DNA from 3 places in the Actinotalea fermentans genome. Region 2 is predicted to be linked to each of the others. Evidence: riboswitches for the same ligand, from Rfam matches in the RefSeq annotation. Region 2 holds a riboswitch; each other region holds the start of a gene.

Region 1 (6,982 bases), on a different contig from region 2:
GGCAAGACGGCGCAGGCGCTGCTGGCCGCGCAGGCCGCCAACGCGTTCCCGCTGCTCGCCGTCGTGCCGAACGTCGTGAAGACCAACTGGGCGCACGAGGTGGGCATGTGGACGCCGCTGCGGCGGGCCACCGTCGTGCACGGGGACGGCGACCGCGTGGACGCGTTCGCGGACGTCGTCATCGTGAACTACGAGATCCTCGACCGGCACGTGGGCTGGTTGGGCGACCACGGGTTCCGCGGCATGGTGGTCGACGAGGCGCACTTCATCAAGAACAAGGCGTCCCAGCGCTCGCAGAACGTGCTCGCGCTCGCGGAACGGCTCCGCACCCGGACCGCGCGCCCGCTGATGATGGCGCTCACGGGCACCCCGCTCATCAATGACATCGAGGACTTCCGGGCGATCTGGCAGTTCCTCGGCTGGATCGACGACGAGAAGCCGCTCGGCGCGCTCATGACGGCGCTCGAGGAGACCGGGCTGACGCCCGCGGATCCCGGGTTCTCCGCCGCTGCGCGCAGCTCGGTGATCGACATGGGCATCGTGCGTCGGCGCAAGGTCGACGTCGCGGCCGACATCCCCGCGCGCCGGGTCGCGGACCTGCCGGTGGAGCTCGACGGCGCCATCGGGCGCTCGATCCGGGCGTCGGAGGAGGCGCTCGCGCGTCGGCTGGTGGGCCGCTACCGGGCGGCCCTGGCGGCACGGCCGGACGGCGCGGACGTCGTCGGGATCGACCTGCAGCTCGCGCGGCGCGTGGCGGCGGCCGAGCTCAAGGACTCCAGCGACAAGAAGACGGGCGACAACGTCTTCACGATGGTGCGTCGCATCGGCCAGGCCAAGGCCGGCCTGGCCGCGGACTACGCCGCCCAGCTCGCGCGCAACGTGGGCAAGGTCGTGTTCTTCGCCAAGCACGTCGACGTGATGGACGCGGCCGAGCAGACGTTCGCGGAGCGGGGGATCGGCTACACGTCGATCCGCGGCGACCAGACGCCCAAGGCGCGCGAGAAGGCCATCGCGGCGTTCACGAAGGACCCCGAGGTCCAGATCGTGGTGTGCTCGCTGCTCGCCGCGGGCGTGGGGCTGAACCTGCAGGTGGCCTCGAACCTGGTGCTCGCCGAGCTGTCCTGGACGGACGCCGAGCAGACGCAGGCGATCGACCGCGTCCACCGCATCGGGCAGTCGGAGCCGGTCACCGCGTGGCGGATCATCGCAGCGCAGACGATCGACTCGAAGATCGCCGAGCTCATCGACGCGAAGTCGGGCCTGGCCGCCCGGGCGCTCGACGGCGCGGCGGCCGAGGAGGAGGGGTCGGCGTCGACGGACGTGCAGCTCGAGGCCCTGGTCTCGCTGCTCACGGAGGCCCTCGCCGCCGACGCCCGCGGGTGAGGGGCTCCAGGTTGCGCCTGCACCGGGATGGGTGGCGCCCGCGCTAGTACGGCAGGCGGAGGCAATACCCAGGGCGGACGGCCTCGAGGATGCGGCGGCTCGTCTGCTCCAGCTGTGCGAGGTCCGCGGTCGGCAGGCCGCCGACGACGAGTCGTCGCACCTCGCGCAGATGCTCGGGTGCGGCGCCACGGACCGCGTCGAGGCCCGTGGCGGTGAGCTCGGCGCGCATCCCGCGCCCGTCGTCGAGGTCGGCGACGCGCCGCAGCCAGCCGCGCTGCTCGAGGCGGCCGACGACACGGGACACGTGGGACTGGCTGATGGCAAGGGCCTCCGCGAGGACCGCCAGCTGCGCTGCCTGCCGAGGGGCGGTCGCGAGCCACGCGAGGGCCCGGAACTCCACGAGGCGCATGCCCGCGTCCTGGCGGAGCTGGACGTCCAGGGCTGCCGGAAGTGCGGTGAGCACAGCGGCGAGCGCCCCCCAGGTCGTCGCCTCAGACGCCGTCATGCGCCACCGCCGGGTCCGCGCCAGGTCGCCATCGTCGTCCGCGGGGCCGTCATGGCCGCCCTGCAGGTTGGCGCCGTCACGTCCGGGGGCGTCGCCGTCGTCTGCGGGGTCGTCACCGTCGTCGAGCCAGAGGTGGCGGGCGCGCTTCCGTTCGCGCGCTGCGCGAGTCGCGTCCCTGAGCTCCGCCCAGCCCTGCCGAGCCCGCTCCAGGCGCCACAGCTCGGCGTCGTCCTCCGCCGTGATCGCCTCGGACCCGTCCTCGACCTGGCCCCGCTCGGCTCCCGCCACGTCCTCCTCGGCTCCCACCACGTCCTCCTCGGCTCCCACCACGCCCTCCCGCATCGGGCCTCCGCCGGCCCGACGCGGCGCCGCACGGATCCTCCCTTCGCGCACGGGATGCCGCGCGTCGGTGCTGTGGCGGCTGTGGGCGCTGCCGCCCGGCGATCCGTTGTGCGTTTGACCGGCTCAGCGATCCGCTGTGGGTTCGCGCGGTGGTGCGGCAGACGGCCGGGGAGGTTTCTCGGAACTGCTTTCCGCAGCAACTACTTCTGAGAAGCGTTCCCGCTCCTCGCGTGCCCCGTGCTCCTTGCGTGCCCGTGCGTCTTGCGTGCCCCGTGCGTCGTGTGTGCCCCGTGCTCCTTGCGTCCCCCGCTTGCAGGGCCTCAGTCGCTGACCCGCCGGCCGTGAGCGGGGCAGCTGGACCGCGCCGGTTGCAGGTTCGAGTCGTTGTTGGTGCCGGTGCGACGGCCGCGGCGGGGGGACTGTTCTCAGAACTGCTTTCCGCGGCAACTACTTCTCGGAAGTGTCCCCGCCTCCGCGAGCCGTCGCGCGAGAACACGGCCTCCGTGAGCGGTGCGACTTCTGGGATGGGCGCGGGGACGGAGCGCGGGATGGGCGCGGGGACGGAGCGCGGGATGGGCGCGGGGACGGAGCGCGGGATGGGCGCGGGGACGGGGGCGGGGACGGCAGGCGCGGAGATTGGCGGGTTGATGATCAACGGTGCGAGCATCCCCGCATGACGACATGGGGGCAGTTCGCCGAGTCCGCACCTGAGGTCGCCGAGGCGGCGCGAGCGCTGCTGACGGTGCCCGGGCAGGGGTTCGGCTACCTCGCGACCGTCGGCGCGAACGGGGCGCCGCGGATCCACCCGATCATGCCCGTCTGGGCCTCCGGCTCGCTGTTCGCCTTCATCGAGCCGTCCCCGAAGCTGCGTGACCTCGAGCGCGACGGGCGGTACGCCCTGCACTCGACCGGCTCGGAGGACGTCGACGACGAGCTCATGGTCGCCGGGCACGCCGTCGTGCGCGACGAGGCCGCGCTGCGCGAGGCCGCCGTGGCCGCGTGCCCGTTCACGCCGGGTGCGCAGACGCCGCTCGTGGAGCTCCTGCTCGACCGCGTGATGTGGGCGCACTACGAGCCGCGCGGGGTGTTCCCGCCGCAGTACCGCGTGTGGCGCGCGCCGGAGCCGGCCGCCGTGCCCGACGCCGGCTGACCGCAGGACTTACACGTTTCGGGCCCTCCGCGGCGCCCCTCCTTCCCGCTTGCATGGCTGGTCGTGCCAGGCCGACGAGCGCCCGTCGCGCCCGCCGACGACTGCCTGCGCGCTGAAGGAGTGGTCATGAGAACAGCACGACGCCGTCGACCGCGCCTCGCCGGGGCGATCACCGGGCTGGCGCTCCTCGCCGGGACGCTCGCGGCCGGTCCGATGGCCAGCGCCATCGGCACGGCCGGCGCGGCGCCCGCCGCACCCGTCGCGGCCGCGGCCGCCGTCGGCACGGGGACCGGGTACCTGCACACCGACGGCGCCCGCATCCTCGACGCCACCGGCGCCGAGGTCCGGCTCACCGGCATCAACTGGTTCGGCATGGAGACGGACAACAAGACCTTCCACGGCCTGTGGTCCGCCGTGCCGTGGCGGGACCAGCTCGCCCACATGGCCGAGCTCGGCTTCAACACGCTGCGCGTCCCGTTCGCGGGCGACGCGCTGCGGCCGGGGGCCCAGGCGACCAGCATCAACAGCTCGGTGAACCCCGACCTGCTGGGCCTGAGCCCGCTCGAGATCCTCGACAAGGTCATCGCGCAGGCCGGCGACCTGGGCATGCGCGTCATCCTCGACCGTCACCGCCCGTCCGCCGCCGGCCAGACGCCCCTCTGGTACACCCCCACGGTGTCCGAGGCCAGCATGATCGCCGACTGGCAGCTGCTCGCCGAGCGCTACGCGGACAACCCGACGGTGGTCGGTGCGGACCTGTTCAACGAGCCGCACGCCGAGGGCACCGATCCCGCAGCGACCGGCGCCTGCTGGGGCTGCGGCGACCCCGCCCGCGACTGGCGGCTCGCCGCCGAGCGGATCGGCAACGCCATTCACCAGGTCAACCCCGACTGGCTGATCGTCGTCGAAGGCGTGAGCTGCCTGTCGGGCGGTACCGCCAACTCGTGGGACGACATCCCGGACGACCCGATGGGCTGCACCTGGTGGGGCGGGAACCTCGCCGGGGCGCGCGAAGACCCGGTGCGCCTGCAGCACGCGAACCGGCTGGTCTACTCCGCGCACGACTACGGCCTGTCCGTCTACGACCGCCAGCCGTGGTTCGACACGTCCCGCAACCCCGACTTCCCGGCGAACCTGCCGGACGTGTGGGAGCACTTCTGGGGCTACCTGCAGACCGACGACATCGCCCCCGTTCTCGTGGGGGAGTTCGGCAGCACGCTCGCCGACCCGCAGGACGCCCAGTGGCTCGCCGCGCTCATGGACTACATGGACACCAAGGGCACGTCGTTCACGTACTGGTCGTGGAACCCGAACTCCGGCGACACCGGCGGCATCGTCGGCGACGACTGGCAGACCGTGAACCAGCGCAAGTACGCGATCCTGGCCGACTCCCTCGTGCCGCCGCAGCCCCGGCCGTACGACCCCGGTGACCCCGGCGACCCCGGCGACCCCGGGGACCCGGGCGACCCCGGCGACCCGGGCGAGCCCGACCCCGTCGGGACCTGCAGTGCCGACGTCACGATCGCGAACGCGTGGCCCGGCGGCTACCAGGGCGCGGTGACCGTGACCAACGACGGCGGGGCCGCCGTCTCACCATGGACGCTGAGCTTCTCGGTGCCCGACGGCGTCACGATCGGCAACGGCTGGAACGGCACCTTCGCGCAGTCCGGCCGCACGGTGACGGTCTCCGCGCCGGCGTGGTCGCCGTCGTTGGCCCCGGGCGCGTCCGTCACGGTCGGCTTCGTCGCGAACGGCCCGTCGTCACCGGCGCCGAGCGCGGTCGCCCTGGGAGGCGTGGCCTGCGGCTGAGCGCTGCCGCCGGTCCCCCCGGCGGGGCGTCGACAGCCCGGTCGGCGCCCCGTCGGGCCCGGCATTTCCTCATCACGGCGCCCTCGTGAGCCGATAAGGAAGGTGAGCGACGACAAGGCAAACCCGCCGCGAGGCGGGGACGCAAAGCCACGGGGCCCTCGAGGTCAGCCGGGCCGCCGAACAAGGGATGGACCTGTGACCATCGTGCCCGCGAGTCACGAGAGCACCTCCTTGGTGCCCGGGGGCTCGCGATGAGCCGCCCGGAGGTCACGCACCCCAAGTTCCGGATGTGGCTGCCGCCCGACGGCGTCGTCCGCCTCGTCTGGTCCCCGCCCGTCCCCTCGGGCCTGGAGGACGCCGTCGCGACGATCGAGGCGATGACCGAGGTCACGGGTGGTCGCCCCGCCCCGCTCATGGTCGACGTCCGGCAGGCCGGCCCGCAGGACCGCGCCGGGCGCCTGGAGTTCATCCGGCGCCACGAGGTGGTGACCGCCGTCGGCATCGTCGTCGGGAACCCGCTCAGCCGGATGATGGGCAACTTCTTCATGAACGTGAACCGGCCCAAGGCGCCGACCCGGCTCTTCGACGACGAGGACGCCGCGGTCGCCTGGCTCACGGGGTACCTGGGGTGACTCCGCCGCAGGAGCCTGGAGGCCCTGCGAGCCCTCCGGACCTGGAGCGCCGACTCGAAGAGGTCGTCAGCGTGATCCAGGAGCTCGCGGCGCTGAGGTTCGACGCGCGCGCGACCGTCGGCCCGGACGGCGACATCGTCGACGCGGTCGCCGCCGGCGTGAACTCGCTCGGCGAGGAGCTCGCGGCGTCGTTCGAGGAGGTCGAGCGCCGCGTCGCCGATCGCACCGCCGAGCTCGCGGCCGCCACGCGGGAGCTCCGTCACCGGGCCCTGCACGACGACCTCACGGGGCTGTCCAACCGCGCGGCGTTCTGGGACCGCCTGGACCACCGCATGCACCTGGCGAGCAACCGCTCCGCCGGCTTCGCCGTGCTCTTCCTCGACCTCGACGACTTCAAGCGGGTCAACGACACCTACGGCCACGCCGCGGGCGACGAGCTCCTCGTCACGGTCGCCGACCGCATCAGCGCGGCCCTGCGGGCGGGCGACACCGCCGCGCGCGTGGGCGGGGACGAGTTCCTCGTCCTGCTCGACGACGTCGCGACCGCCGAGGCGGCGCTCGCCGTCGCGCACCGCATCTCCGAGACGCTCCGGGCGCCCTACGAGCTCGACGGGCACAGCTACACGATCACGGCCAGCGTCGGCGTCGCCGTGGCACTCGACGGCCTGCCGACCGTCGACGCGATGGTCGCCGCAGCCGACGCCGCGATGTACGACGCGAAGCGCCGGGGCCAGGGCCTGTGTGTGCTCTACGGCAGGGACCGCCACGGCCAGGTCGGCCCCGCCGACCGGGTCACCTGGCCCGGACGCTGAGCCGCTCGAGCAGCAGCAGCGCGGCCTCGGTGACGCGGGCCCGGTCGTGCGTCACGGCGAAGTCGAACCACACGCCGGAACCGCTCTCCGCGGCGGGCCCACCCGGCGCACCGTCGGGCCGGATGCGCGCGATCAGCGCGATCGCCTCGTGGGCCCCCAGCACGACGACGGTCCACTCGCGCGCGAGGTCGTCGTCGGGCGCGATCGACGCGCCACGGACCCCCGGGGACGGCGTGCCCGCCATGCCGTGTCCCAGCACGCCCACGAGCGGCAGGTCACGGGCGAGGGTCGAGTACCGCCGCGCCGTCGGGCGGCCGAAGTTGCGCACGTCCTGGAACGCGCTGAGCAG
Region 2 (6,982 bases):
CAGAAGGTGCACGGGGGCGCCACGCTCCCCGGCCGTTCGACGACCGACGAGCCTGGCTTCGAGTCCAAGCTGGTCCGGGACCTGGCGGAGAAGGAGGCGATCGCCGCCCTGGCGGCCACGCTGGTGCGCCCGGGCTCGGCGATCGGGCTCTCGGCGGGCACGACGACGTGGACGCTCGCGCACCGCCTGCTCGGCGTCGACGGCATCACCGTCGTGACCAACTCCGTGCGGGTCGCGGAGGTGTTCGACGGACAACCGGGAGAGCGCACGGTGGTGCTGACCGGGGGCGTCCGCACACCGTCGGACGCGCTCGTCGGGCCGGTCGCCGTCGGCAGCCTGCGGCACATCAACCTCGACGTCGTCTTCCTCGGCACCCACGGCATGGACGCCCACCGGGGGTTCACCTCGCCCAACCTGCTCGAGGCCGACATGAACCGGAGCCTCGTGGCGTCGGCACAGCGCGTGGCCGTGGTGGCGGACCACTCGAAGTGGGGACTCGTCGGGATGGGCACGTTCGCGGCGCTGGAGGACGTGGACGTCCTCGTCACGGACGACGGCCTGCCGGCAGCGGCGTTGGAGTCGCTCGAGGCGGCCGTGGACGAGGTGCTCGTCGCGACCACGCTGCCGCTGGGCGGGCAGGTCGCGGCCGCGCCCCGGCCGGCGGTGTGACCGGGGCGCGACCGCGACCAGCGGATCAGCCGTCCGCGCAGACGAGCCGGGCGTCCGCCCAGTCGGCGTGGTCGAAGTTCTTGCCGTTCGTGGCCTCGTGCGCCCGAAGCGTGAGCCGCCGCACGTCGGACACGTCGACCGCCATCGGCACGCCGCCGTCGGCACTGGTGACGACGCCCGTCTGAGCCAGGAGGGCGCCGTCGCCCCAGACCTCGAACCGCACGGACCCGCTCTGGGAGACCTCGTCGTCGATCCCGACGACGGCCTCGAACACCGTGCACGAACGCCCGAGCCACACGGTCAGCTGGCCCGTGGCGTGCATGCCGATGCCCTTCGCGTAGACGGCGCCCGCGATGGTCAGCGGACGACCGTCGCCCCGCGCCGCCTCCCCGTTGGACATGTCCCGCTCGATCGGGCCGTAGCCGTTCGACTCGCCGGTCCACTCGAGGTCGCTGACGTACGGCGTGCCGGTCGGTCCGGCGGGCTCCTCCGGGGGTTGCGGTCCCTCGGCGTCACCGCACCACACGCGGGCGTCGCCCCAGTCGGTGTGGTCGTTGTTCTTGCCGTCCCCGCCGTCGGTCGTCTGGAGCGTGAGCCGGTCCACCCCGCGGACGTCCACCACCATCTCGTACGGGTCGGAGGTCGCGCGCAGGACGGGTGACTCGGCGAGGATCCGCCCGTCGCCGAGCACACGGAAGGCCGCTGAGCTCTCCTGCGGCTTCTCGACGCCGTCGTCGGTGCCCACCACGGCACGGAATACGGAGCACTGCTCGCCCGTCCACACCGTCACGGTGCTCGGGGCGTGGGTGCCGATGCCCTTGTCGAAGACGGTGCCGCGGATGGTCAGGGGCGTGCCGGCGTTCGCCGCGTCACGCCTGTTGCTGGCCCACCCCGACGCGTCCTCGAGCCACGGCAGGTCCGACAGCCAGGCTGCCCCGGTCGGCGCGTCGGGCGCCACGAAGACGTCGATCCCCTCCGCGGCGAAGACGTCGCGCCCGCCGGACGTGAACGCCGCCCCGACGGCGACCTCGACGTCACCGCGCACGGCCTCCGGGCCGACCGTCAGCCGCCACGCGCCCTCGAGCACGTCGCCCGTGGCGATGGCGTCGCGGGTGACGGGCGCGCCGTCGAGCGTCCACCCGGCCGGCACGCGCGGCCCGAAGACCACGTCCGTGCCGCTCCCGGAGGTGACGACCGCCCGGGCGCTGACCTCGACGACGTCGCCCACCTCGAGCTCCGCCGCCGTCGGCGTGACCGTCACGTCCAGCGTCGCCGTGGGCTCCACGGGCGTCCAGCACGAGGTCCGGCCCGGGGTCGCCGGGCAGGCGACGACCACCGCTCCCCCGTTGCTCGCCGTCGTGACGCGGACCACGTCACGGGACGTCAGGGTCGCCACGTCACCCGCGAGCACGGACCCGTCGCCGCCGGCGTCGCTGATCGTGTGCACGATCCACGGCCCGTCGGCCAGCACGGCCAACGGGATCTCGAGCGACGCCGGCGCACCGGCGCGCATCGCCCCGACGAACCAGGTGTCACCCGACCTGCGCGCCAGCACGACGTGCTCGCCGGGCTCGCCCGAGACCAGCTGGGTCTCGTCCCAGACGGTCGGCAGGTTCTGCAGGAACTCCTCGGCGATCGGCTCCGCCGCGTAGCTCTCCGGCTTGTCGGACATGTGCTGCCAGGCCGACTCGTAGACGACGCTCATCGCGAGCTCGTGCGCCTTAGACGAGTTCCCGTTCCCGCGGGAGAACGTCACCGGCGTCCAGTCCATCGAGCCGACGACGCCGCGCGCGAACGGAACGGTGAGGGAGCGCGCGGACGAGATGCCGTTCTCGGCGCCGCGGACGGCCTCGTAGCTCATGATGTGCGGCCACGTGCGCTGCAGCCCGTGCGGGAGCGTCGAGCCGTGGAAGTTGATCATCAGCTCGTGGCGCGCCGTGTCGGCCAGGACGTCGTCGTACCACTGGTGCGTCGCCTGGCTGTCGGAGTCCATGAAGTCGACCTTGATCCCGGCGACCCCCCACTCCTTGACGAGCGGCAGCCAGTGGTCGCGCTGCTCCTGCGTCCACAGGTCGCGGCTGTGGAACCAGACGATCGTGTCGACGCCGCGCGCGTTCGCGTAGCGGGTGACCCTCGGCACCCAGTCGGCGCTCCACCCCTCGTCGAGCAGGACGTACTCCCACCCGTTGCGTGCCGACAGGTCCACGAAGTCGCGCTGCCGGGCTTCGTCGCGCGGGCTGCCCCAGTCGGTCATCCAGCTCCAGCTCGACACCCCCGGCTCGATCCAGCTCGTGTCGGCCAGGCGGCTCGGGTCGGCGAGGTCGTCGACGAGCGTCGACTCGACGACCGTGTCCAGCCCGCCGACGACGGCGACGCGCCACGGGGTCTCGAGCGGGCCGTCGTGCGTGACCGGCTCACCGCCGTAGAGCCCGAGGCCGTAGGCGAGCGAGCCCGCCTCGTGGACCAGGTGCGAACCGGCGTACCGACCGTCGACGGCCGCCTCGGTCAGCAGGGTGTAGGTGTCGCCCGTCTGGAAGAGGGCCGGGAACGCGAGGTCACCGGCGACGTTCCCGGCGATGCTCCGCTCCGTCCAGTCAGCCTCGTAGTTCGGCTGGTACCCGGTCTGGTTCCAGGCGGTCCCGTCCGCCGCGAACACCCAGCGCCCGGTCTCCTGGCGCACGACGTGCCGGGCGTCCTCGGGCAGCACGTACCGGTAGGCCACGCCGTCGGCGGACACGCGGACGCGCAGCTCGAGCTGCGCGCCGTCCTCCGTCGACAGGTCGAAGACCGACTCCGTCGCGCGGTACCGCCGCTCCTGGGCCTTCCCGGCGATCATGGAGTAGGTCTCGTCGACCGGGCGGGTCGTCCGCCCCTCGACGCGCAGGCCGGTGCTGAGGTCGGCGCGGTCCGTCACGAGGCCGAGCTGTTCGACGGTCATCACCTCCGAGCTGCGGCGGCGGACCTCGAGCGAGAGGTCACCCTCCTCGAGGACGAGCCGGGCACGGATCTGTCCCGGGCCGTTGACGGGCCAGCTCGCCGCACCGCCCGGCGGTTGGGCGACCGCCGCTGCGGCCGGCACGAGCGCTCCGAGGGTCAGGAGCACCGTGAGGGCGGGGGCGAGGCGTCGCATCGGCGCCGTCAGGCGCGCGGAGCGTGGTCGTGGCGTCATGGGTCCCCTTCGACTCAGGCCTGCGAGGGGGCGTCGTCGCCCGCCCCGGTACCCCGTACGCGGCCCGACAGCGCGCGATTCGCACATAATCGACCGTGACTAACGGGGTACGGCGCCACTTTCGCACAGATTCGCACAGAGTCAACCCCTCGCCCTTCCCGATGCGGCGGTGGGTCACCGTGCGGAAAGCCGGCTCGCTCGCGCCCGCCGCCCGGACAACGCACGAGCCCCCCGGGGGTCACCAGGGGGGCTCGTGGAGGTGCAGGTCCGCGCGTGCGGCCGCTGTTACCGCGTGCGCGGAAGGGGGATCAGACGTCGGTCCCGATCAGAAGTCCGTGTCGCGCGGGGCGGGGATGCCGGTGAGCAGGCTCCGGACCTCCGCCTCGCTGTAGCGACGGTGACCGCCGAGCGTGCGGATGGCCGAGAGCTTGCCGGCCTTGGCCCAGCGGGTCACGGTCTTGGGGTCCACACGGAACATGCTCGCCACCTCGGAGGGGGTGAGCAGTGCGCCAGGCGTCTCGGTGCGGTTCGCCTTGGCTGGGGTCTGAGGCGACATGTGCGCTCTCCTTTGTCGTTCGGTTCGCCCGGCCGACCTCGAGGGTCCCGTGGCTTTGCGTCCCCACCTCGCGGTGGGTTTGCCCTTTTCGCTGACATGGACAGGGTGCCACAAAACCGGACATTGACCAAGGATCGAACCCCGGCGTGGCGAAAGATCACCCGTTTGGCACAACCCGCTCACCCGTGCGGAGTAACCCCGGCCGAGCCGGGGACAACGCCCACCGGCGACCCCGCTCGACGGGCGGGTCCGCCTCCCCACACCTAGCGTGGACAGCGACCGATCGTCAATCTCTCACGCGGAGGTGGCTGACATGCCGACCGTCGAGCAGTCCATCGACGTCAACGTCCCGGTGGCCACGGCCTACAACCAGTGGACGCAGTTCGAGACCTTCCCCGAGTTCATGAGCGGCGTCGAGGAGGTCCACCAGCTCACCGACGAGATGACCCACTGGCGCACCACCGTCGGCGGCGTGGAGCGGGAGTTCGACGCCGCGATCACCGAGCAGATCCCCGAGGAGCGCGTCGCTTGGCGCAGCGTCGACGGCAAGACCCACGGGGGCGTCGTGACGTTCCACCGCCTCTCCCCCGACACCACGCGCGTCATGGTGCAGATCGACTGGGAGACCGAGTCCCTCACCGAGAAGGCGGGTGCGCTCGTCGGCGCGGACGACATGCAGGTCAAGCGGGACCTGGGTCGCTTCAAGGAGTTCATCGAGTCCCGCGGCACCGAGACCGGCGCCTGGCGCGGCGAGGTGCACTGACCCGGCACACCGGCCACCCGAGGGCCACGACGGCCGTCCGAGGCGCCTTCGGCCACCCGGCCGGGGGCGCCTCCGGTGTCCCTGGGACCCAGGGCTCCGACCGCTCCGTGCGCGACCGATACGGTGCGCCCATGAGCGACCCTCGTGACCTCCTCGACCCCGACGCCCTGCGCGCACGCGGCAGCCTCAAGTGGACCGGGATGCCGGCGGACATCGCCGCCTGGGTGGCCGAGTCTGACCTCGGCGTCGCCCCCGTGGTCCTCGAGGCGGTGCACGACGCCGTCGGCCGCGGCCTGCTCGGCTACCTGCCCCCGGCCGTGCGCGCCGCGCTCGGCGAGGCCTTCGCCTCCTGGGCCGGGCACGCCTACGACTGGCACCTCGACCCTGCGCGGGTGCGCCCCGTCGGTCACGTGACCGAGGGCCTGCGCCTGGCGATCGACCTCTTCTCCCGCCCCGGCTCGCCGGTCATCCTGCCGACGCCGGCGTACATGCCGTTCGTCACCGCCCCTGCGGTCTGGGGCCGCGAGGTGATCCAGGTCCCGATGGCGCGCGACGCCGTCGGCCGCCCGACCCTCGACCTCGACGCCGTCGACGCCGCGTTCCGGGCCGGCGGGCACCTCTTCGTGCTGGTCAACCCCCAGAACCCGACGGGCCGCGTCGCCGAGCGGGCCGAGCTCGAGGCCCTCGCCGAGGTGGTCGAACGGCACGGCGGCCGGGTGTTCGCCGACGAGATCCACGCCCCACTGGTGCACGGGTCGGGCCGGCACGTCCCCTACGCCTCGGTCTCGCCCGCGACCGCCGCGCACACCGTCACCGGGGTGTCCGCGTCGAAGGCCTGGAACATCCCCGGCCTGAAGTGCGCGCAGGTCGTGCTCACCAACGACGCCGACCTCGAGACGTGGCGCCGGCACGACGACCTGCTCACCGAGGGCGCGTCGACCGTCGGCGCGGTGGCCAACACGGCCGCCTACACGCATGGTCGCGCGTGGCTCGCCGACACGCTCAGCTACCTCGACGGCAACCGCCATGCCCTGGCCGAGGGCCTCGCCGTCGACCCGCGCATCGGGTACCGGATGCCCGAGGGGACCTATCTCGCCTGGCTCGACCTGCGCGAGGCCCTCGCGGCCCTCCCCACGGGCGCCGGTCCGGGGGCCGAGCCGCTGGGCACCTGGCTGCGGCGCACGACGGGCGTCGCGCTGACCGACGGCGCCCTGTGCGGCGAGGCGGGCGCCGGGCACGTCCGGGTGAACCTCGCGATGCCGCGCCCGCTCGTGGTCGAGGCAGGACGGCGCATCGCCGCCTGCCTCGACCGGTGAGCGACGCCCGGCGTCAGCTGCCGGAGACCTCCGCGCGGGGCTGGTCGCCCGCATGGATCGCGGTGGCCTCGTGCGCGCGCCGCACCTCGATGCGCCGTGGCTTGGCCTCCTCGGCGACCGGGATGGTCAGCGTGAGCACGCCGTCGGCGTAGCTGGCCGTGATGCGGTCCAGCGCCAGGCCGCGACCGAGCGTGAGCTGACGGACGTAGGTGCCCGTGGGGCGCTCCCGCGCCAGCCACTGCAGGTCGGTCTCGGTGCGGGCGGTCCGCTCGGCGCGGATCGTCAGGGTGCGGTCCTCCACGTTCACGTCCACGCTGCCCGGGTCGGCGCCCGGAAGGTCGACGTGCAGCACGTAGTGGTCGCCGGCACGGTAGAGATCGACGGGCATCGCCGCCGCGTTCAGGGCCGACGACTCGCGCACCGCGCCCATCATCTGGTCCATCCACCGAGCCGTCTCGGCGAACGGGTCGAAGCGCGTAGCCACGCTCACCACCTCCTCCGGATGCGTC
Region 3 (6,982 bases), on a different contig from region 2:
AGGCCACGGAGCGGGCGCTCGCGGCGGGCATCGCCGCCGCGCGTCCCGGTGCCCGGGTCGGCGACCTGTCGCACGCGATCGGCACCGTCCTGCGGGCCGCCGGCTACCGGATCAACACCCAGTTCGGCGGTCACGGGATCGGCTCCACCATGCACCAGGACCCGCACGTGTCCAACGACGACCGCCCCGGCCGCGGCTACAAGCTCCGGCCCGGCCTGCTGCTGGCGCTCGAGCCGTGGGTGATGGCGGACACCGCCGACCTCGTCGTGGACGGCGACGGCTGGACTCTGCGCAGCGCGACGGGCTGCCGCACGGCCCACACCGAGCACACGATCGCGATCACGCCGGACGGCGCCGAGATCCTCACCCTCCCGCCGTCGGCCCGCTGAGAGCGCCCTGCCGACCGCAGAGCACTCCCGCCGACCGCAGAGCGGCCGGCCGTCGCCGAGCACGGCCGCAGACGCCGACGGCGGGCGCCCCCCGAAGGGGACACCCGCCGTCTGGGACTGACTGGCTGGACTCAGAAGTCCATGCCGCCCATGCCGCCGTCGCCGGCGCCCGCGGCGCCCGCGTTCTTCTCCGGCTTGTCCGCCACCACGGCCTCCGTGGTGAGGAACAGCGCCGCGATCGACGCGGCGTTCTGCAGCGCGGAGCGCGTGACCTTCACCGGGTCGGCGACGCCGGCCGCGAGCAGGTCCTGGTACTCGCCGGTCGCGGCGTTGAGGCCCTGACCGAGCGGGAGGTTGCGCACCTTCTCGACCACGACGCCGCCCTCGAGGCCGGCGTTGACCGCGATCTGCTTGAGCGGAGCCTCGATGGCCGCCTCGACGATGCGGGCACCGGTGGCCTCGTCGCCCTCCAGCTCGAGCTTCGCGAACGCGTCCTTGCCGGCCTGGATGAGCGCGACGCCACCACCGGCGACGATGCCCTCCTCCACGGCGGCCTTGGCGTTGCGCACCGCGTCCTCGATGCGGTGCTTGCGCTCCTTGAGCTCGACCTCGGTGGCCGCACCCGCCTTGATGACGGCGACGCCGCCGGCGAGCTTGGCGAGGCGCTCCTGGAGCTTCTCGCGGTCGTAGTCCGAGTCGGTGTTGTCGATCTCGGCGCGGATCTGCGCGACGCGACCGGCGATCTGGTCGGTGTCGCCCTGGCCCTCGACGATGGTCGTCTCGTCCTTGGTGACGACGACCTTGCGGGCCTGGCCGAGCAGCTCGAGGCCGGCGTTCTCCAGCTTGAGGCCGACGGTCTCGGAGATGACCTGGCCGCCGGTGAGGATGGCCATGTCCTGCAGCATCGCCTTGCGGCGGTCGCCGAAGCCGGGGGCCTTGACGGCGACCGACTTGAAGGTGCCGCGGATCTTGTTGACGACGAGCGTGGCCAGGGCCTCGCCCTCGACGTCCTCGGCGATGACGAGCAGCGGCTTGCCGGCCTGGATGACCTTCTCCAGCAGCGGCAGCATGTCCTTGACGTTGGAGATCTTGGACTCGACGAGCAGCACGTAGGCGTCCTCGAGGACGGCCTCCTGGCGCTCCGGGTCGGTGACGAAGTACGCCGACAGGAAGCCCTTGTCGAAGCGCATGCCCTCGGTCAGCTCGAGCTCGAGGCCCAGCGCGCTGGACTCCTCGACGGTGATGACACCCTCGTTGCCGACCTTGTCCATGGCCTCGGCGATGAGCTCGCCGATCGCGACGTCCGCGGCGGAGATGGCGGCCGTGGCGGCGATCTCCTCCTTGGTCTCGACGTCCTTCGCGTTCGCCAGCAGGGCGGCGGTGACGGCCTCGACGGCCTTCTCGATGCCGCGCTTGAGGGCGATCGGGTTCGCGCCGGCCGCGACGTTGCGCAGGCCCTCGCGCACGAGTGCCTGGGCGAGAACGGTGGCGGTGGTGGTGCCGTCACCCGCGACGTCGTCGGTCTTCTTGGCGACCTCCTTGACGAGCTCGGCGCCGATCTTCTCGAGCGGGTCCTCGAGCTCGATCTCCTTGGCGATCGAGACGCCGTCGTTCGTGATGGTGGGGGCGCCCCACTTCTTCTCCAGGACGACGTTGCGGCCCTTGGGGCCGAGCGTGACCTTGACGGCATCGGCGAGGGCGTTCATGCCCCGCTCCATACCGCGACGGGCCTCCTCGTCGAAGGCGATGATCTTGGCCATTCGGATGGATCCTCCGGTTGTGGCGGATGAGTCGGCCGAGGTGCCCGCGACGGACGGACCAGGGCGGCGGCGGTCAGGTCCCGCCGCGCTCCGGACCTCACCGTCGGCCGGTCGTGCGTTGTCACTCTCGCATCGAGAGTGCTAAGGCGATTATTGGCACTCGGACCCCGAGAGTGCAAGCAGCCGCCGCCCTCCCGGGGAGGACGACGGCTGCAGCCGGCGGCGAGGGGCCTCAGGTGGCCTGGTAGTCCGTGGCGAGGACGACGACGATGCCCTCCGGCGCGTCCGTCGCGGACTCCACGACCTGGGCGATCCCGAGGGTCTGGGCGACGAGCTGCGCCGTCGTGATGTCGTTGGCCGTGGCGTAGTAGACGACCGAGGCGGCCGGGTCGTCACCGTCCCAGTTCAGCGCCGAGACGTCGGTGAACCCTGCGGCCTCGAGCCGGTCGGACGCGTTGCCGGCCAGCCCCGAGCGGTTCGTCGCGTTGAAGACGTCCACCGGCCGCGCCTGGTCGAGCGGCGGCGGCGGGGGCGGCTCAGGAGTGGCCGTCTCGGTGGGCGTCGCGGCGGGGGTCTCCTCCGCCTGCGTGGGGTCGTCCGCGGGCTCGTCGTCGGCGGGCGGCTGAGCCTCGGTGCCGCTGTCACTGCTCGACAGGCCGTCCCAGTCGGACAGCACGGTCACCGCGGCGTACGCGAGCGCGGGGAAGACGACGAGCACGACGAGGAACGGCCACCACCGGCTCCAGCGCGACCGCGGAGCCCGGTGGACACCCCGAGGACCACCCGCTCGTGCAGCGGCGTCGAACTCGTCGGGGGGATACGGATAGGAGCCCGGCTTCACGCCCGACAGGCTAGCGTGCGGGAAACGGGGTCAGGCGTCGATCCCGAGCCGCCGCGCGGTACGGGCTCGCTGACGGGACGTGCGCATCCGCCGCAGACGCTTGATGAGCATGGGGTCGTACGCCAGGGCGGCCGGCGAGTCGATGAGGGCGTTGAGCACCTGGTAGTACCGCGTCGCCGACATCCCGAACAGCTCGCGGATCGCCTGCTCCTTGGCGCCCGCGTACTTCCACCACTGCCGCTCGAAGCCGATGATCTGCTGGTCCCGCTCCGACAGCCCGGCCGCGGGCGAGACCACGGGGGCGAGTGCGGCGAGCGGGCTGTCCATCGGTCCTCCGTTACCGCCGGCGGCGCCCTGAGGGGGCGTGGTGCCGGTCGCGTGCTGGCGTGTGCTGCGTGACGTTCGGGTGTCCCCATGGTAGTCGGCTAATGACACGCGTGTCATTAGCGCGCGTGTCGTCCCGGGCGCCGGCGCTACTCTCCCGACGTGCCCAGGCTCCCGCTCGACCAGCTCGTCGCACCGGACTGGGCCCGCGCTCTCGCGCCCGTCGAGCCGCGGCTGCGCGCCATCGGCGACGCGCTACGGGCCGAGGTGGCTGCCGGCCGCCGCTACCTGCCCGCGCCCGACGCCGTCCTGCGCGCCTTCGCCCGCCCCCTCGCGGAGGTGCGCGTGCTCGTCATCGGGCAGGACCCCTACCCGACGCCGGGACACCCGGTGGGGCTCTCGTTCTCCGTCGCACCGCACGTGCGCCCGCTCCCCCGCTCGCTGCAGAACATCTACCGCGAGCTGACCGACGACGTCGGCGGGAACCCTGGGCCGACCGGTGACCTCACGGGGTGGGCCGAGCAGGGCGTGCTGCTGCTCAACAGGGTGCTCACCGTGGGCGAGGGGAACCCCGGTTCGCACCGGAACCTGGGCTGGCAGGAGATCACCGACCGCGCCGTGGCGGCGCTGGTCGAGCGCGGCGGCCCGTTGGTCGCCGTGCTGTGGGGGCGGGACGCGCAGCAGGTCGCCCCGGCGCTGCGGGGCGTGCCCGTCGTCGCGAGCGCACACCCCAGCCCGATGTCCGCCGACCGCGGCTTCTTCGGCTCACGGCCGTTCTCGCGCGTCAACGCGCTGCTGGCCGACCAGGGCGCGGGCCCCGTCGACTGGTGCCGTCAGGCTCCCCCAACGGCCGGCGGCGGTCCGTCCCCACGTCCCACCGCCGGCCACGAGTGAGGGCTATGCCTCCGCACCGCTGAGCACGACGGCCACTCCGGCCACGTGCTCGGCTGACACCGGCGAGGTCGCCGGCACCTCGACGCGAACCTGTTCCCCAGCCACCACCGTGGTCATCTCGGCGAGCGTGGCCCCCCCGGGCCCGTTGAGGGAGACAGTGACGTCCCATCCCTCGCACCGCGCATCCAGCCCCGACAGCAGGGCGGCGGTGACGCCGTATCCCATCAGTGTGGCGTCGTAGGCCACGTCGTAGTCCACTGACACCGAGGACGAGCTGCACTGCTCGTTCTCGCTACCACCCACGAGGATCTCGAGCGGATCCCCAGCGGCGCCGGCCGCGGACGCGGTCCGCACGCCGAACGCAGCAAGGCCGACCAGCGCAACCGCTGCGACCTTTCGTGCTGCTCGGGTGTTCATCCGGTACCCCTCCATGGGTTCCTGAGATTGCTTCCTGGCTTCTGCACCTGTGCTCCGGACCTCCTGTCCGGTGCCACCTGCGCGCACGCAGGCGAGTGCCCCGTGGGGCCTAAGGTGTGTTGTGGAAGCCGGCGAAGGCATGCCGCGAGGGGCGCCTTGCCGGGGGGCTGGTCCACTGCCAGTTGGCGTTCATCGGAACCCTGTCGTTCGGTAGCCCGGCTGACTACGTGAGTCCCGTGGCTTTGCGTCCCCACCTCGCGGTGGGTTTGCCGTTATCGCTGACCTGTTCAGGATGACCGTCCGGGGCCGTCGCGTCCAGGCCCTTCACCCGGACGCCGTGTCCGGATTGGCCCGCCTCGTGCTCAAAGGGGCAGACTGCCGGGGTGGATTTCACCCGCACGGCCGCCTCACACGGGACGCCGACGGGTCGGGGGACACCACGGTGGCGTCGCTACGTCGCGCTCGGGGACTCGTTCACCGAGGGCCTGTGGGACGTGCCGGACGGCGTCGACCCGGCCGTCCGCGCGTCGGCCGGCGACGTCGGCGCGCTCGTGGAGGTCCCCTGCCGGGGCTGGGCCGACCTGCTCGCCGCGCACCTCGCCGAGCGGTCCGCGGCCGATGGCGGCGCCGGGGACGGCCGCGACGACGAGCCGTTCCGCTACGCGAACCTGGCCGTCCGGGGCCGGCTCCTGGGCCCGATCGTGCGCGAGCAGGTGCCGGCTGCCGTCGAGCTCGGGCCCGACCTGGTCAGCCTCGTCGGCGGCGGCAACGACATCCTGCGCCCAGGCGTCGACCCCGACGCCCTGGCGGCGATGCTGGAGGGCGCGGTCGCCGGTCTGCGCGCCGCAGGCGTGGACGTGCTCCTGGCGACCGGGTTCGACACGGTGCACAGCCCGGTGATCCGCCGCACGCGCGGCCGGACGGCGGTCTTCAACGCCCACGTCTGGACCATCGCCAACCGGCACGGCGCCCACGTCCTGGACATGTGGGGCATGCGTTCGCTGCACGACTGGCGCATGTGGGCCGACGACCGGATCCACCTCACGACGGACGGCCACCGCCGGGTCGCGCAGGCCGCGCTCGTCGCGCTCGGCCTGCCGCCCGACGACGAGCGCTGGGACGACCCGCTCGCGCCCCTGCCCCCGCTCCCGCGGGCCGCGCGCGTGCGCGCCGACGCCGCGTGGCTGCGCACGCACGCGTCACCGTGGCTCGCGCGACGCCTGCACGGACGCTCGTCCGGCGATGCGAGGGCGCCCAAGCGACCGACGCTGGAGCCCGTCGGCTGAGCACGGGCGGCGGGGCAGGCGCGCGGACGATCACTCCGCGCAGAGCGTGAAGGTGATGCCCTGCCCGTCGCGGATGCCGTAGTTGCCCCAGTGGCTTCCGCTGACACGCCAGACGTTCCCCGGAAGCTGCTGGAGGGTGTAGGCCCCTCCACTCGCGTACACGCGTTGATACGTGTTCGGAGGCGTGTTCGCGAGGGCGACGGCTGCGGACATCTCGACGTCCGCGCGCCAGCCGGCGTAGAAGAGCGGCGTCCCCGTCACCGACACCGACGTCGTGACGCAGGCGTTCCACGGGTTCCCCGTGACGGGCCCCTGGATCACCGTGTAGGTGAGCGCCGGGTCGTACTGCGGGGCCGGCGTGCTGTAGTGGCAGACGGTGAACGACAGCGCGGGGTCGGTGCTGCGCAGCTTCTTGTAGTTGCCGGTCCCGACGATCGTGACCTTGCCCGCATCAGGGTTCGCGGCGAACGCGACCTTCTGGGCGTCGGCACCCTGGATCTGGTAGCCCGAGGTTGCCCCGTTGAACGGCCGCTGACCGATGTTCAGGTCGACGGCCCAGTCCTTCTGGGACGTCTGGTTCGTCGTCGAGACGGTGACGTCCACGCAGAACTGCTGACCGACGACCACGGACGTCCACGTCACCGAGCGAAGATCCGTCTCCGGGGTCCCCGGGGTGATCGGACCGGTCACCGGCGGCTGGGGCGAGTAGGTCCACGTGGTGGCGATTGACCACCCCGCGACGACGGCCGAGACGGGGTTGCCGGTCGACGGCGGCGTGAAGGAGCCGCTGAGATCGAGCGGCGTCACGGTGCCCGCGACCGGTGCGGAGGCGATGCTCGCGGTCCGCACCTGTGCCCCGTCGAGGACCATCAGGTCGATCCGCTTGCCGACGCACGCCGACGGCCAGGTGGCCGGCGTCGTCACCTCGATCCAGGTAGCCGTGCCAGCGACGGCATCGGTGGTCACGGCGAGCGTCTGCCCGGCACACGGGTTCGTCGCGGACGCGACCGAGATCTGCCCGCCGTTCACCTGGAGCTGGGCGGCGTTGCCGACGACGACGGCCGTCGCCGC

Evidence for each region. A riboswitch is a leader RNA that binds a small molecule or an ion and turns the genes downstream of it on or off. The one in region 2 is predicted to bind cyclic di-GMP.
Region 1: another riboswitch for cyclic di-GMP. It lies ahead of AFE02nite_RS07910 (DUF7793 family protein); the one in region 2 lies ahead of AFE02nite_RS00410 (BldC family transcriptional regulator).
Region 3: another riboswitch for cyclic di-GMP. It lies ahead of AFE02nite_RS08530 (hypothetical protein); the one in region 2 lies ahead of AFE02nite_RS00410 (BldC family transcriptional regulator).

What each region holds. Positions count from the first base shown of each region.
Region 1 covers NZ_BJYK01000004.1:136,761-143,742, reverse strand. The annotation lists gene AFE02nite_RS07930 (DEAD/DEAH box helicase) at 1-1,383, shown strand, start outside; gene AFE02nite_RS07925 (MarR family winged helix-turn-helix transcriptional regulator) at 1,427-2,230, opposite strand; gene AFE02nite_RS17350 (pyridoxamine 5'-phosphate oxidase family protein) at 2,904-3,380, shown strand; gene AFE02nite_RS07915 (cellulase family glycosylhydrolase) at 3,507-5,189, shown strand; cyclic di-GMP riboswitch class I at 5,296-5,370, shown strand; gene AFE02nite_RS07910 (DUF7793 family protein) at 5,441-5,821, shown strand; gene AFE02nite_RS07905 (GGDEF domain-containing protein) at 5,893-6,633, shown strand; gene AFE02nite_RS07900 (sensor domain-containing phosphodiesterase) at 6,614-6,982, opposite strand, start outside.
Region 2 covers NZ_BJYK01000001.1:87,754-94,735, reverse strand. The annotation lists gene AFE02nite_RS00420 (DeoR/GlpR family DNA-binding transcription regulator) at 1-669, shown strand, start outside; gene AFE02nite_RS00415 (NPCBM/NEW2 domain-containing protein) at 695-3,838, opposite strand; gene AFE02nite_RS00410 (BldC family transcriptional regulator) at 4,164-4,394, opposite strand; cyclic di-GMP riboswitch class I at 4,414-4,488, opposite strand; gene AFE02nite_RS00405 (SRPBCC family protein) at 4,708-5,157, shown strand; gene AFE02nite_RS00400 (MalY/PatB family protein) at 5,289-6,473, shown strand; gene AFE02nite_RS00395 (Hsp20/alpha crystallin family protein) at 6,487-6,957, opposite strand.
Region 3 covers NZ_BJYK01000004.1:263,435-270,416, forward strand. The annotation lists gene map (type I methionyl aminopeptidase) at 1-389, shown strand, start outside; gene groL (chaperonin GroEL) at 521-2,149, opposite strand; gene AFE02nite_RS08515 (LytR C-terminal domain-containing protein) at 2,382-2,990, opposite strand; gene AFE02nite_RS08520 (DUF3263 domain-containing protein) at 3,021-3,317, opposite strand; gene AFE02nite_RS08525 (uracil-DNA glycosylase) at 3,477-4,208, shown strand; gene AFE02nite_RS08530 (hypothetical protein) at 4,212-4,640, opposite strand; cyclic di-GMP riboswitch class I at 4,832-4,906, opposite strand; gene AFE02nite_RS08535 (SGNH/GDSL hydrolase family protein) at 5,009-5,911, shown strand; gene AFE02nite_RS08540 (hypothetical protein) at 5,942-6,982, opposite strand, start outside.